3 regions of the Lactiplantibacillus paraxiangfangensis genome follow, and region 1 is predicted to be linked to each of the others. Evidence: predicted binding sites of a transcription regulator. Region 1 holds the regulator's gene; each other region holds the start of a gene.

Region 1 (4,292 bases):
GTGATCTTCAAGTGAATATCTTGTTGTGCAACCCGGTCAACAATTTCCTTAGACATCAACTTCACGATTTCGTGGAGTTGTTCCTTGTTCAATGAATGGAACACGATGGTTTCATCGATTCGGTTCAAGAACTCTGGCCGGAACGTCTGCTTTAAAGTTGCCCGAATCGTAGCGGCTACGGCACTGTAGTCGTTAGCCCGGTCAGTGGCACCAAACCCAACGGACTTTTCATCCCGCAAGGTCGTTGCCCCTAAGTTAGACGTCATAATTAAAATGGTGTTCCGGAAATCAACTTTACGGCCCTTAGAATCTGTTAGGTAACCATCATCCAACACCTGTAGCAAAATGTTAAAGACGTCTGGATGGGCCTTTTCAACTTCATCAAAGAGAACGACTGAGTAAGGCTTTTGACGAACCTTTTCAGTTAATTGACCACCTTCGTCGTACCCAACGTAACCTGGTGCTGAACCAATCAGGCGACTCGTTGAGTAACGTTCCATGTATTCAGACATATCAATCCGAATCATGTTGTCTTCCGACCCAAACATTGCGGCGGCTAACGCCTTAGCAAGTTCAGTCTTCCCGACCCCGGTTGGTCCTAAGAACATAAAGGAACCGATTGGCCGACTTGGATCTTTCAATCCACTCCGTGCCCGACGAATGGCCCGTGAAACTGCTGAAACGGCTTCTGGTTGACCAACCACCCGTTCATGCAAAATCTTTTCCAAGTTAACCAAGCGGTCACTTTCAGATTTTTGCAACTGGGTCAGTGGTACACCGGTCCACTCTGCAACGACTTGAGCAATATCTTCGCCCGTGACGTTCAAGCTGTAACGAGGACCATCCCCCTTAGCAGCTTCTTCTTCACGGTTAGCTTCGATCTTGTCGACTCTGGTCTTCAACTGCATTTCCTGTTTACGGATATCGGCGGCTTTTTCGAAGTCTTGCGATTCAATCGCAGCTTCTTTTTCTGCCCGCAGTTTAGTCAATTTATCCTGATTCTTAGTCAGTTTGTTTGGCTTGTCCATTTGGTCGATTCGAACTTTAGCAGCCGCTTCGTCCATTAAATCAATGGCCTTATCCGGTAAGAAACGGTCGCTGATGTAACGGCTAGATAACTTCACCGCTTGGTCAACAGCCTCATCGGTGATATTAACGTGATGATGGTCTTCGTAGCGCGGACGCAAGCCTTGTAAAATTTCAACAGCTTCGTCTTCGCTTGGTTCGTTAACCATGACCGTTGCAAACCGCCGTTCTAAGGCGGCGTCTGATTCAATGTACTTTTGGTATTCATTTAACGTTGTGGCCCCAATGGTTTGAAGTTCGCCACGGGCTAACGCTGGTTTCAAGATGTTCGAGGCATCAATGGCCCCTTCAGCACCACCAGCGCCAATCAACGTGTGTAATTCATCAATAAATAGGATGACGTGACCATCGTTGTAAATTTCGTCGATCACTTTCTTCAAACGATCTTCGAATTCACCACGATACTTGGTCCCAGCCACTAATGACCCCATATCGAGCATCATTAGACGCTTGTCCGCCATGTCACTAGGCACATCCCCAGCCACGATCTTTTGGGCTAAGCCCTCAGCAATCGCTGTTTTACCAACCCCTGGTTCACCAATCAGAACCGGGTTGTTTTTGGTCCGCCGTGATAAGATCTGAATGACCCGTTTGACTTCTTTAGAGCGGCCAACGACGGGATCCATTTCCTTTTCACTCGCTAGTTGTGTGAGGTCGCGGGCTAAGGAATCCAAAGTTGGCGTCCCTTCAGCCTTTTTACCACCGCCACGCACTTGCGCGTTGCCCTTACGTTTGCCCATAGCGTCACTAACACCGAGCTTACGTAAAACAACCTTACGCGTTTGCGCTAAATCCAAGTTCAAATTCATTAAGATTCGCGAGGACAGGATGCTTTCATCGGATAACATTGCCAGTAGCAAATGTTCCGTCCCAATCTTGTTGGCACCTAAACGTTTGGCTTCATCACCAGCAACGGACAAAATCTCTTTGGCCTTTGGTGAATATGGCAAATAGGTATCCTTGCCGACATTGCTTAAAGTGCCGTAACCCGTAAAGCGTTCGATTTCTTCACGAATATCGTCTTCACTCACGGCGTACTGTTGTAAAACCTTATTAGCAATCCCATTCTTCTCAATGGCTAAAGCCAACAATAAATGTTCCGTGCCAACGGCCTGATGCTTAAAATACTTCGCCTGTTCTTGGGCTAAAACTAGGACACTCTTGGCACTTGGGGTAAATAGGTTATCCATTGCGATTCCTCGCTTTCTTTAACTTTCGTAACGCAGATGATTTAAAATTCCAATGATAATACGCGCTCGCAGACTGTTTTCCAAGTCATGATCGTCCACCGCTAAGGTATTACGATCCGTGGCAACCAGTATTAACTGAGCTTCCCTGCGATTTAACACGTTGTCTTCATATAAGCTTTGCACGACCGCATAGGCATCCCGTTGTGTTATTGAATCACCAATCACTTGAATGAGGGTGTCCAAAACATCGGCATCATCCAACAAATTAACCTTTTCGATTCGAATATAGCCACCGCCACCGCGTTTACTTTCAACTAAGTAACCATTTTGAATCGTAAACCGGGTCTTAATGACGTAGTTAATCTGGGAAGGTACCACATTAAAAAGGTCGGCAATTTCTGAACGCCGGATTTCAACGTGCTCTGCGTCCGCCAAAATACTTTTTAAATACTTCTCAATAATATCGGAGATATTTTGACTTTGCATGTGCTTCACCCTTTTCGTTATCTTTGACTAATATTGACTATTATTATACGAGGATAATCGAAAAAAGCAAAGAATTTCACTTAAAGCGCATACTACCGCGGTCTCTACGGTTGTTTCAGCATAGCACGCTCACTACCTACTTTCAATTGTTTGGACTGGTTTAGCATCGTTTTATCCGAAAAAATTGGTCAAGTCATGTTAATCTGTTTTTCGTTGCGATTAGAATCAGTATTACGTTAATAGCGTCAACGTCTTAGTCCCCCGGGAAGCGGCGACGTACCGGCGATTTTGTCCCACCTGTGGCTCACTGTAAAACGCCGCGTTCCAATCATAAATAATGGCATGATCAAATTCTAGCCCCTTGGCAACGGCTAACGGCAAAATGTTCAAACCAGGTTGAACCGTTTTAGGTGCTTCGGGCGTTAGTAGTTGCGCCGCTGGAAAACGCTGTGCTAGATTTTCAGCCACGGCTAAGGTTGGTGCAATCAAGCCAATGCTTTGACTCGTCGTTGGGCGCAAGGTTGCTAAAATATTTTCCAAATCAGCTAATGGCAAGGTCTTCGGTGTCTCGCCGATTGCTTGTACCGCTTGTAAGTCAGTCCAATCACCCGCAAATTGCGCAAAGAACTGCGTAATGGCACCGGTCGCTCGGTAACTGGTATTGAGGGTTAAGGTCACTGACGCGTCAAAGAAGGCCGCGATATCCGGTGTCTGCCCGGTCAAACGCTGACGGTGGTCCCCGACAATCGTCACTTGGGCGGCTGAAAATAGTTTGGTTAACATCAACCAGACATCGGGATCATAGTCTTGGGCCTCATCAATGAACAGTCCCTTGGTCGTCGTTTGTTGATAATTAGTGATGCAAATCAGTAAATAAAGCCGATCATAGGCCGTTAAACCGGACAACTGCCACTGTTTGGCCAATTGATCCCAGTCTAACCAAGTTGCAACGTCTGCGGGCAGTTGCCGGGTGGCCTGTAGCCAGCGCCAGGCTGCTTGCAACCGCTTATTCAAACTGTCCGTCGGTACGGTTCGATCGTAGGCCGTGGGATTTAATCCGGCTGGCGTCACCTGCGAAGGTTGCGCCAGCAATTCAGCCAGTTGTGACAAATGGTTATCAGCTAATGATGTAATGGTCAAGCCAAACCGTTTGCCCACGGCCTGCATTAATTTAAAATAAGTGGCCGTGAGCGGTTCCGCTTCGCCTAATGCTGGTAACACCCCACGAATATAGCGACTAAAGGCCGTATTTGGCGTTAAAATCAAAATATCCGCTGGGGTCCAATCTTGCCGATGCCGGTAAAGCTGATAGGCCACCCGTTGCAGTAAGACGGACGTTTTACCGCTCCCCGCGACCCCGTCAACGAGTAAGACGCGGTGCTGTGCTTCACGAATGATGGCGTTTTGTGATTGCTGAATTGTGGCGGTAATTTCTTGTAACCCACCGCTGCGATCTGTCGCCAAAACGGCCAACAACAACGGGTCACCAATCGCCGTTTGCGTCTCGATCACTTGGTGTAACTGGTCGTG
Region 2 (4,292 bases), on a different contig from region 1:
GGGGCAATTGCCTCAATCCATTGAATATCTGAATGCATGGCATCCAACCTGCTCTCTAGTGGGACGGATCTAGTCCAGCTATGTCGAATAACGACCCAAAGACTTCAAAAAACAAAGCACACAACTCAAATTTACTACGAAATCGATGTTGCATACCTCTCTTACCACAACAAGAATTATAACAGGTTCGGTTAGCCGTTGCAAATTTAACAGCGTGACTCGGTAGAACCGATTGGTCTAAATACAGACAATTACTATTATTCGGTCTTTAAGTACTGTTTTCGTTTAGACGAAGCTGGAATGTTAAGATTTTCCCGGTATTTAGCGACTGTTCGCCGGGAAAGTTCGACATTCTCTTCCTTAAGAATCTGAACTATTTTCTGGTCTGAAAGCGGTTTTTCTTTATTTTCCTGTTCAATCAGTGCAATAATTCGGTGCTGAACGTTGTCTGCCGACACTAATTGGCCATCAGTGGGACGCTTAGTGACCGCCTTGGTAAAGAAACGTTTAAGTTCAAACATTCCGAAGTCCGTTTGAATGTACTTTCCATTAATACTTCTACTGATTGTTGATTCATGGACTTGTAGTTGCTGTGCGACATCCCGCAATAATAATGGCTTTAGTTCCGTACTCCGCTCCAGAAAGAAATCGGCCTGACGTTCAATGATCGCACTTCCGACCCGAAAGATAGTTGATTCGCGTTGTTCTAGGCTACTTGCAATCCATTCATACTCAGATTTCTTTTCTTTAAGGTACTCCGTGACCTGCTGATCCCCGTGACGGTTCATTTGTTGATAGTAGTTACTTTGAAACTTTACGACCGGTTGGGCCATAGACGCCGTCCGAAGCGCCAACTGACCCTCGTGATTGGTGACAACCAGATCAGGGAAAATATAACCGGTCGTTTCTTGACCAACCGCCGTCCCCGGTACCGGACTGAGTGTCCGCACGTAGTCATAAACACTCGAGATATCAGCTAGCCCGACACCGTACTGTTTGGCAAGTTGTTCCCAGTGCCGATTAACAAAGGCCTCAAAGTTTTCTTCTAATATAATGTACGCTAAATTTGGTGCGTGGTCGTCATTCTCCGTTTGCAGCATCAGGGATTCTTGCAAACTGCGTGCCCCAACACCCGGTGGGTCAAGTTGTTGTAATAACGTTACTGCATCAAGCAGTTCGATCGACGATGCCCCAGTCTCTTTCTTTGCTTGCGCTTCATCAATTCGTAAATACCCGTTTACATCAACGTATTCTATTAAGTATAAGACGATCTTTCGCAGGGGCGTATCACGCATCGTCAAATGAATCTGATCTAATAAGTATTCAAATAACGAGTGTTGATTAGTTGTCGATACTCGTTCAATAAAATCGTTTTTAGCCGTGACGTTTTTAGCTGCGTCCAACCCAGCATGGTTCGCATTCCAGTTAGTATCAACGTCAATTAGTGGGTTTTCGAGGGCTTTTTGGGTGAGAAAGTCTCGTAATTCCTCAACATTGAACTGCAACATCTGAATCGACTGCTGCAACCGTTGAGTCATGGCTAGTTTTTGTGATTGCCGTTGTTGCTGGCGAAAGCCTTGGCCTAGTGCCATAAATAATTCCTCCCAAATAAATTTTTATTTAAAACCCTTGTGTTTTTATCCATAATCCGCTAAACTATAATATGTTGTTTAGGCGCCCGTAGTGTAATGGATCGCACGTAAGATTCCGGTTCTTGAAATGGGGGTTCGATTCCCTCCGGGCGCATGACTTAGCTGAGATTATATCTCAGCTTTTTTTATACCCAAATATCATTTTTTAAACGATACCGCTTCCACTTTCATATAGTAACGAACTTTTAAACGAACCACAAGTTTGCCACCTGGTGCGTTCACCTAATATTTAAGCTCCCCAACTTGAATATCGGCGGGGATTTAGCTATGCTATGTTTTAGGTAGGCTACCGAGACGGCCCGTGTAAAAGTGCGCGAAAAAAGAGACCGGGTCCGCCCGATCTCTAGCCGTATATGATAGAAACCTAAGTATACCACGTTGGGCAATAAAACGGTATTTTGATTTTGAGGTTTTTCTTTTGACCTTTACTGACCTTAGCGGTAAACTACATTTATATTAGCAATTAGCTAATCATTAATATTGAAACTTTAGGAGGCTAACAGTTATGTATCCAGTTCCGACAGTTATCGAACAGTCATCACGCGGCGAACGCGCTTATGACATCTATTCACGACTATTAAAAGACCGTATCATCATGCTCTCCGGTCCAATCGAAGACAACATGGCTAACGCCATCATTGCCCAGTTACTATTCTTAGATGCCCAAGATTCAGGTAAAGACATCTACCTTTATATCAACTCTCCAGGTGGGGTTGTCACTGCCGGCTTAGCTATTTATGACACGATGAACTTCATCAAATCTGACGTTCAAACGATCGTTATGGGAATGGCTGCTTCAATGGCCAGTGTCTTGGCTTCGTCTGGTACGAAAGGCAAGCGTTTTGCTTTACCTAACTCCGAAATCTTGATTCACCAACCATCCGGTGGTGCTCAAGGTCAACAAACGGAAATCGAAATCGTTGCCGAAGAAATCTTGAAGACTCGTAAGAAGATCAACCAGATTTTAGCCGACAATGCCGGTCAATCCGTTGAAAAGTTGAACCACGATACGGAACGTGATAACTACCTAACGGCTCAAGAAGCCAAGGATTACGGTTTGATCGATGATATCATGGAAAACAACAACTTGAAATAATCGAATTTTTAAACTGAACTAGCTTAGGCTGGTTCAGTTTTTTTGTTGTTCAGCACTAAACTTGTATCCGCCTACCGAGTGCCGCATACTAGCCTTATCATAACTAAAAAGGACTGTTATTAATGACAAAAGTTTACATTGCCGGTCAGCTGCCAGCTAAGGCAACCGCACTACTTGAACAAACAGCGCTCCAAATCGAAACGTATCAGGGCACGCAATTAATTGACCACGCTACCTTGAAAGCCAGCGTCGCCGATGCAGATTATCTCATCACCCCACTCTCAACCACGGTCGACCGTGACATCTTGGACCACGCCCCCCATTTAAAATTAATCGCTAACTTCGGCGCGGGGACTAATAACGTGGACACGGCTTACGCTGCCACCTTGGGAATTCCGGTCACTAATACCCCGAGCGTCTCATCGGTAGCGACCGCTGAATCGACAACCGGACTCATCATTGGGTTAGCTCACCGAATTGCGGAGGGCGACCACTTGATGCGGACCACCGGCTTTGCGGGCTGGGCCCCACTCTTCTTCCTAGGCCACAACTTGCAAGCTAAGACGCTCGGCATTGTTGGCATGGGCCAAATCGGCCGCGAAGTTGCCAAACGTATGCACGCTTTTGATATGCCAATTCTTTATACGCAACGCCATCGCTTACCAATTAGCGTTGAAACTCAGTTGGGGGCGACCTACGTCTTATTAGAAGATTTGCTCGCACAATCAGACGTGGTTTCCTTACACCTACCACTGAATAAAAATACAACGCACATGATTGACGCAACCGCCTTTAAGCAAATGAAACCAAGTGCTTACCTCATTAATGCCGCCCGGGGACCAATCGTTGACGAAGCTGCCCTAGTAACCGCACTACAAACTAAGCAAATCGCAGGGGCCGCGCTTGACGTTTACGAACACGAGCCTGACGTTGAACCGGCCTTAAAATCAATGGCTAACGTGTTGTTAACGCCACATTTAGGTAACGCAACCGTCGAAGCACGCGACGGCATGGCGACCATTGTTGCTCAAAACGTAATTGCTGCCAATCAACATCAGCCAATTCAATTTATTGTCAATGGCGTTCAAAATTAGCAAAAAAGGATTTGAGACGACGGCCTCAAATCCTTTTTCAGTTAACAACGTAGCTTGTAAGTCAGCGTTTCAATAAGTTTTTCACGGTCTTCGTTAGGTCAACGATCTGGTGCACGAGCACCACAATAATTACAATTTTTTCCCACAGCTTCAATTCTTTCATTCGTCATTCCCCCAATTAATTAGTTATTTCATTATATAACTAACCTTTACTGATATAAATAGATCAAAAAATCTGGCTGACAGTCCCGGTGTACTTCCAGGACTACCAGCCAGATTTTTTAAGGTCTAAAGGCAAAAATAATTACTAATTAACTGTTGTAGCAGCGCTAGAGCCAATAAAATTGTTAAGCTTCCCACTTCCAGTCGTCCGTGGTTTCATCTGCACGTGGCGACCGGTTCAAGCTAAAAAGCGGTTATGAACCCCACATTCACGGCAGATTCATCATG
Region 3 (4,292 bases), on a different contig from region 1:
CCAAGATTTGCAAGAACATGTGCATGACGTCCGGGTGGGCTTTTTCGATTTCATCCAACAGGATTAAGCTGTATGGGTGACGCCGAACTTGTTCAGTCAACTGACCGGCTTCTTCATAACCGACATAGCCAGGCGGTGAACCAATCAATTTAGCCACTGAATGTGGTTCCATGTATTCACTCATGTCAAAGCGAATCATCGCATCTTCCGAGCCAAAGAGTTCTTCAGCTAATTGCTTAGCCAATTCCGTCTTACCAACCCCGGTTGGACCGACAAACATGAATGAGCCGATTGGACGACCAGTCCCGTTCAAACCAATCCGGTTACGCCGAATGGCACGAGCAACGGCTTCAACGGCCTTGTCCTGTCCAATGACGTGACTTTCAAGGTCAGGCGCTAAGGTCTTCATTTGAGCTTGTTCCTTGGCCTGTAAGTCGCCAACGGGGATGTTGGTCTTTTCTTCGACGATTTGTTCCATATCTTTGACCGTTACCGTTGCGGTGTCAGCTGATTGCTTATCGCCATCTTCATCTGGCTTAGCTTTTTCCAACTTAGCAACTTGGTCACGGTAGTAAGCGGCTTTTTCGTAGTCTTCCTTCTTCAAGGCGTCCTGCTTTTGCTGCTCAGCTGCATCGATTTTTTCTTGAATCGTCTTAGGATCGACCGTCTTCAAGGTCAAGTTTTTACGTGAACCAGCTTCATCGAGTAAGTCGATGGCTTTGTCAGGTAAGAACCGGTCTTGAATGTAGCGGTTCGATAATTTAACGGCCGCTACGATCGCATCGACTGTGTAGCTAACGTGATGGTAGTCTTCGTATTTCTTTTGAATCCCTTGTAAAATTTTAACGGATTCTTCGACGCTAGGTTCATTGACCGTAACCGGTTGGAACCGGCGGGCAAGGGCAGCGTCTTTTTCGATGTCGCGATATTCATTTAAGGTAGTTGCACCAACTAATTGGAAATCGCCACGAGCTAACGCTGGCTTTAAGACGTTACCAGCGTCCATCCCGCCTTCAGCATTGCCGGCACCCATGATTTCATGGATTTCGTCAATGAAGAGGACGATGTTCGGGTTCGATTGAACTTCCTTCATTAATTGTTGCATCCGCTGTTCGAATTGACCACGGATCCCAGTTCCTTGAACTAGGGAAGCGACGTCTAAACGAATAATTTCTTTATTTAACAGTTTTTGCGGAACTTGACCAGAAACAATCTTCTGTGCTAAGCCTTCCACGACCGCCGTTTTACCAACCCCAGCTTCACCAATTAAAACCGGGTTATTCTTAGTCCGCCGGTTTAAAATTTCGATGACGCGGTTGATTTCGTTATCCCGACCAATGACCGGGTCAATCTTGCCTTGCTTGGCTTGAGCCGTCAAGTTATAGCCGTATTGACCGAGGAGGCCGCCGCCGTTGTTATTACCACGGCGATTGCCGCCATTAGGACCAGCTGGTTGGGTCGGTGGGGTCTGTTGCTGTTGCCGGTAGGCTTCGTCAGGATTGACGCCGCCACCTTGCATTGCACGGAAGATATCGTCAAGTCCACCAAAACCAAATGGATCTTGTGCCATATCAGTACCTCCAACTCCGTTATTTGGTTGCTGTTCCTGATTCTTTAGCAGTTGATAGCAATTTTGACAAAGGTTGATTTGTCGCCGCTGACCGTTGACGTTCGTATAAAGATGAATCGTCGCTTCGTTCTTATGGCAATTGTCACAAAGCATTATGCTGTCACACACCTTTCGCATCAGAAATATAACTAAATCGATTAGGATTATAGTTAAAGGTTCAAAGACTGTTTGACCTTTGTTGACCTTTGACTATTAGTATAGCGATTTTACTGACCGTTGCAAGTTAAAAGTCTCAGCTTCAAAACAGGACGCTGACGTTGCAACGCGAGTAGAATAATGCCACCTTAATCTGATTCAATTATTTCCGAAATCTTGATGACTGCAACGGATATCTTGTCTCACTAGGGGATTCGTTGTATATTAAAAACCTAGTCAGAAAAGACGTTCTTGCGTTATCTGACTATATTATAGTACAAAGTGTTATTTTTGCATGTCAAAGGACTGACCAGTCTTGATGTTAGGCTAGGGGACACGGGTCACGACGCGGCATGGGTTAGCTCCGCTAGGCGGTTAATTTAGGAAAATAGCTGATAACTGAGGGAGGCGAATTTTTTGGCAACGGATTATACGCAGTTGATGGAAGATTTACGAACTGGGCAGCGCGAGTCGTTTAGTGTTGAGCCCGAAAACTTCATGGTATTTCATGATGCCTATATGAATTATGAATACCGTAAACGGATTATCGGCATGGCAGGCCTAGACGGACAAGTTATTTACCATTTTGAGAGTGATGACAAGCCATCTAAATAATAGGATTAGCTTGAATGAAAGGGCTTGTATTTTATTTAGATAATTGCTATCATCATTAGTAAGGGCTCTTGAGTACACGTGTTGGCGGCAACTCGAATTGACTCGGGCCAATTTTAAACTCTACATCTTTGAAGGAGATCGAATAGTTATGGAAAAGAAAGAATTTCACGTAATCGCAGACACAGGTATCCACGCACGTCCCGCAACCTTATTGGTACAATCAGCAAGTAAGTTCAATTCAGAAATTACGTTGCAGTACCAAGACAAGTCAGTTAACTTAAAGTCCATCATGGGCGTTATGTCACTTGGTGTTGGTAAAGACGCCGACGTGACTATTTCTGCTGAAGGTGCCGACGAAGCCGACGCCATCGCAGCATTAGCTGAAACTATGAAGAAAGAAGGCTTATCTGAATAATGGCTGAAAAGGTACTAAAAGGAATTGCTGCCAGTGATGGTATTGCAATTGCTAAGGCCTATATGCTAGTTGATCCAGATTTGTCATTCGAAAAGACAACGGTTGCTAATACTGAAGCCGAAGTCAAACGGTTACATGACGCTTTTGATGCTTCCAAGGCCGAATTAAAAGTCATCAAAGACAAAGCGGTAGAAAACTTGGGCGAAGAAGAAGCGGAAGTTTTTGAAGCTCATATCACGATTTTATCTGACCCTGAAATGTTGGGACAAATTGAAGGTAAGATCAAGGATGATAAAGTCAATGCCGAAGAAGCGTTGAAGGAAGTTACTGATACTTTCATTTCAATGTTCGAAGCAATGACGGATAATGCATATATGCAGGAACGTGCTGGCGACATTCGCGACGTGACTAAGCGGGTCTTGAGTCACTTGTTAGGGGTAACCTTACCAAGTCCAGCTTTGATCAACTCAGAAGTGATCGTGGTTGCTCACGACTTGACCCCTAGTGATACGGCTCAACTTGACCGTAAGTACGTCAAAGGGTTCATTACTGACATTGGTGGTCGGACAAGTCATTCCGCTATCATGTCACGAACCCTTGAAATTCCAGCGGTAGTTGGTTCTGAAACGGCCACCACTGATATCAAGGCTGGCGATACGCTGGTCTTAGATGGTATCAATGGTTCTGCTTTATTAAAGCCAACCGATGCTGAAATCAAAGACTACCAACAACAAGCTAAAGATTTCGTTGCCCAAAAAGCTGAATGGGCGAAGTTAAAGAACGAAGCAACCGTTTCTAAAGACGGCAAACACTTCGAATTAGCTTCAAACATTGGGACCCCTGACGATATGGACGGTGTCTTAGACGCGGGCTCTGAAGCAATTGGTTTGTTCCGGTCAGAATTCTTGTACATGAATAGTCCAGAATTACCTGACGAAGATACCCAATTCGAAGCCTACAAGAAGGTTGTCGAAGGGATGAAGGGCAAACCAGTGATTGTTCGGACCATGGATATCGGTGGGGACAAGCATTTACCATACTTGCCACTTCCTGATGAAATGAACCCATTCTTGGGTTACCGTGCTATCCGGATTTCACTTGATCGTGACGACATTTTCCGGACCCAATTACGGGCCTTGTTACGTGCGTCACATTACGGTCAATTGCGGATTATGTTCCCAATGATCGCAACCTTGGACGAATTCCGTCAAGCTAAGAGTATTTTTGAAGAAGAAAAGGCGAAGTTGGTTAAGGCCGGGACACCGGTCGCTGATGATATCAAACTTGGTATCATGATTGAAATTCCAGCCGCTGCCATCTTGGCTGACCAATTTGCTAAGGAAGTTGACTTCTTTAGTATTGGGACCAACGACTTGATTCAATACTCATTCGCTGCGGACCGTGGTAACGAACACGTTTCGTACTTGTATCAACCATACAACCCATCGTTGTTACGTTTGATCAAGCACGTTATTGACGCTGCCCACGCTAACGGCC

What was found. The regulator CtsR, encoded in region 1, represses protease genes until heat stress. The targets are predictions, from matches to a motif close to TTGGTCAAAAAAGGTCAAANA.
Region 2: clpP (ATP-dependent Clp endopeptidase proteolytic subunit ClpP) is a predicted target of CtsR. The motif match lies at 2,068-2,088, and genes of this name have one in related genera.
Region 3: AAA939_RS12560 (ATP-dependent Clp protease ATP-binding subunit) is a predicted target of CtsR. The motif match lies at 1,796-1,816, and genes of this name have one in related genera.

The regions. Positions count from the first base shown of each region.
Region 1 covers NZ_BTPW01000007.1:56,034-60,325, reverse strand. Annotated here, with positions in the region: gene AAA939_RS04910 (ATP-dependent Clp protease ATP-binding subunit) at 1-2,276, opposite strand, end outside; gene AAA939_RS04905 (CtsR family transcriptional regulator) at 2,295-2,762, opposite strand; gene AAA939_RS04900 (UvrD-helicase domain-containing protein) at 2,994-4,292, opposite strand, start outside.
Region 2 covers NZ_BTPW01000027.1:2,801-7,092, reverse strand. Annotated here, with positions in the region: gene AAA939_RS12720 (sugar-binding transcriptional regulator) at 1-38, opposite strand, end outside; gene rpoN (RNA polymerase factor sigma-54) at 258-1,592, opposite strand; tRNA gene AAA939_RS12710 (tRNA-Arg) at 1,675-1,746, shown strand; gene clpP (ATP-dependent Clp endopeptidase proteolytic subunit ClpP) at 2,158-2,748, shown strand; gene AAA939_RS12700 (2-hydroxyacid dehydrogenase family protein) at 2,871-3,842, shown strand; gene AAA939_RS12695 (hypothetical protein) at 4,288-4,292, opposite strand, start outside.
Region 3 covers NZ_BTPW01000026.1:10,356-14,647, reverse strand. Annotated here, with positions in the region: gene AAA939_RS12560 (ATP-dependent Clp protease ATP-binding subunit) at 1-1,723, opposite strand, end outside; gene AAA939_RS12555 (hypothetical protein) at 2,183-2,380, shown strand; gene AAA939_RS12550 (phosphocarrier protein HPr) at 2,529-2,795, shown strand; gene ptsP (phosphoenolpyruvate--protein phosphotransferase) at 2,795-4,292, shown strand, end outside.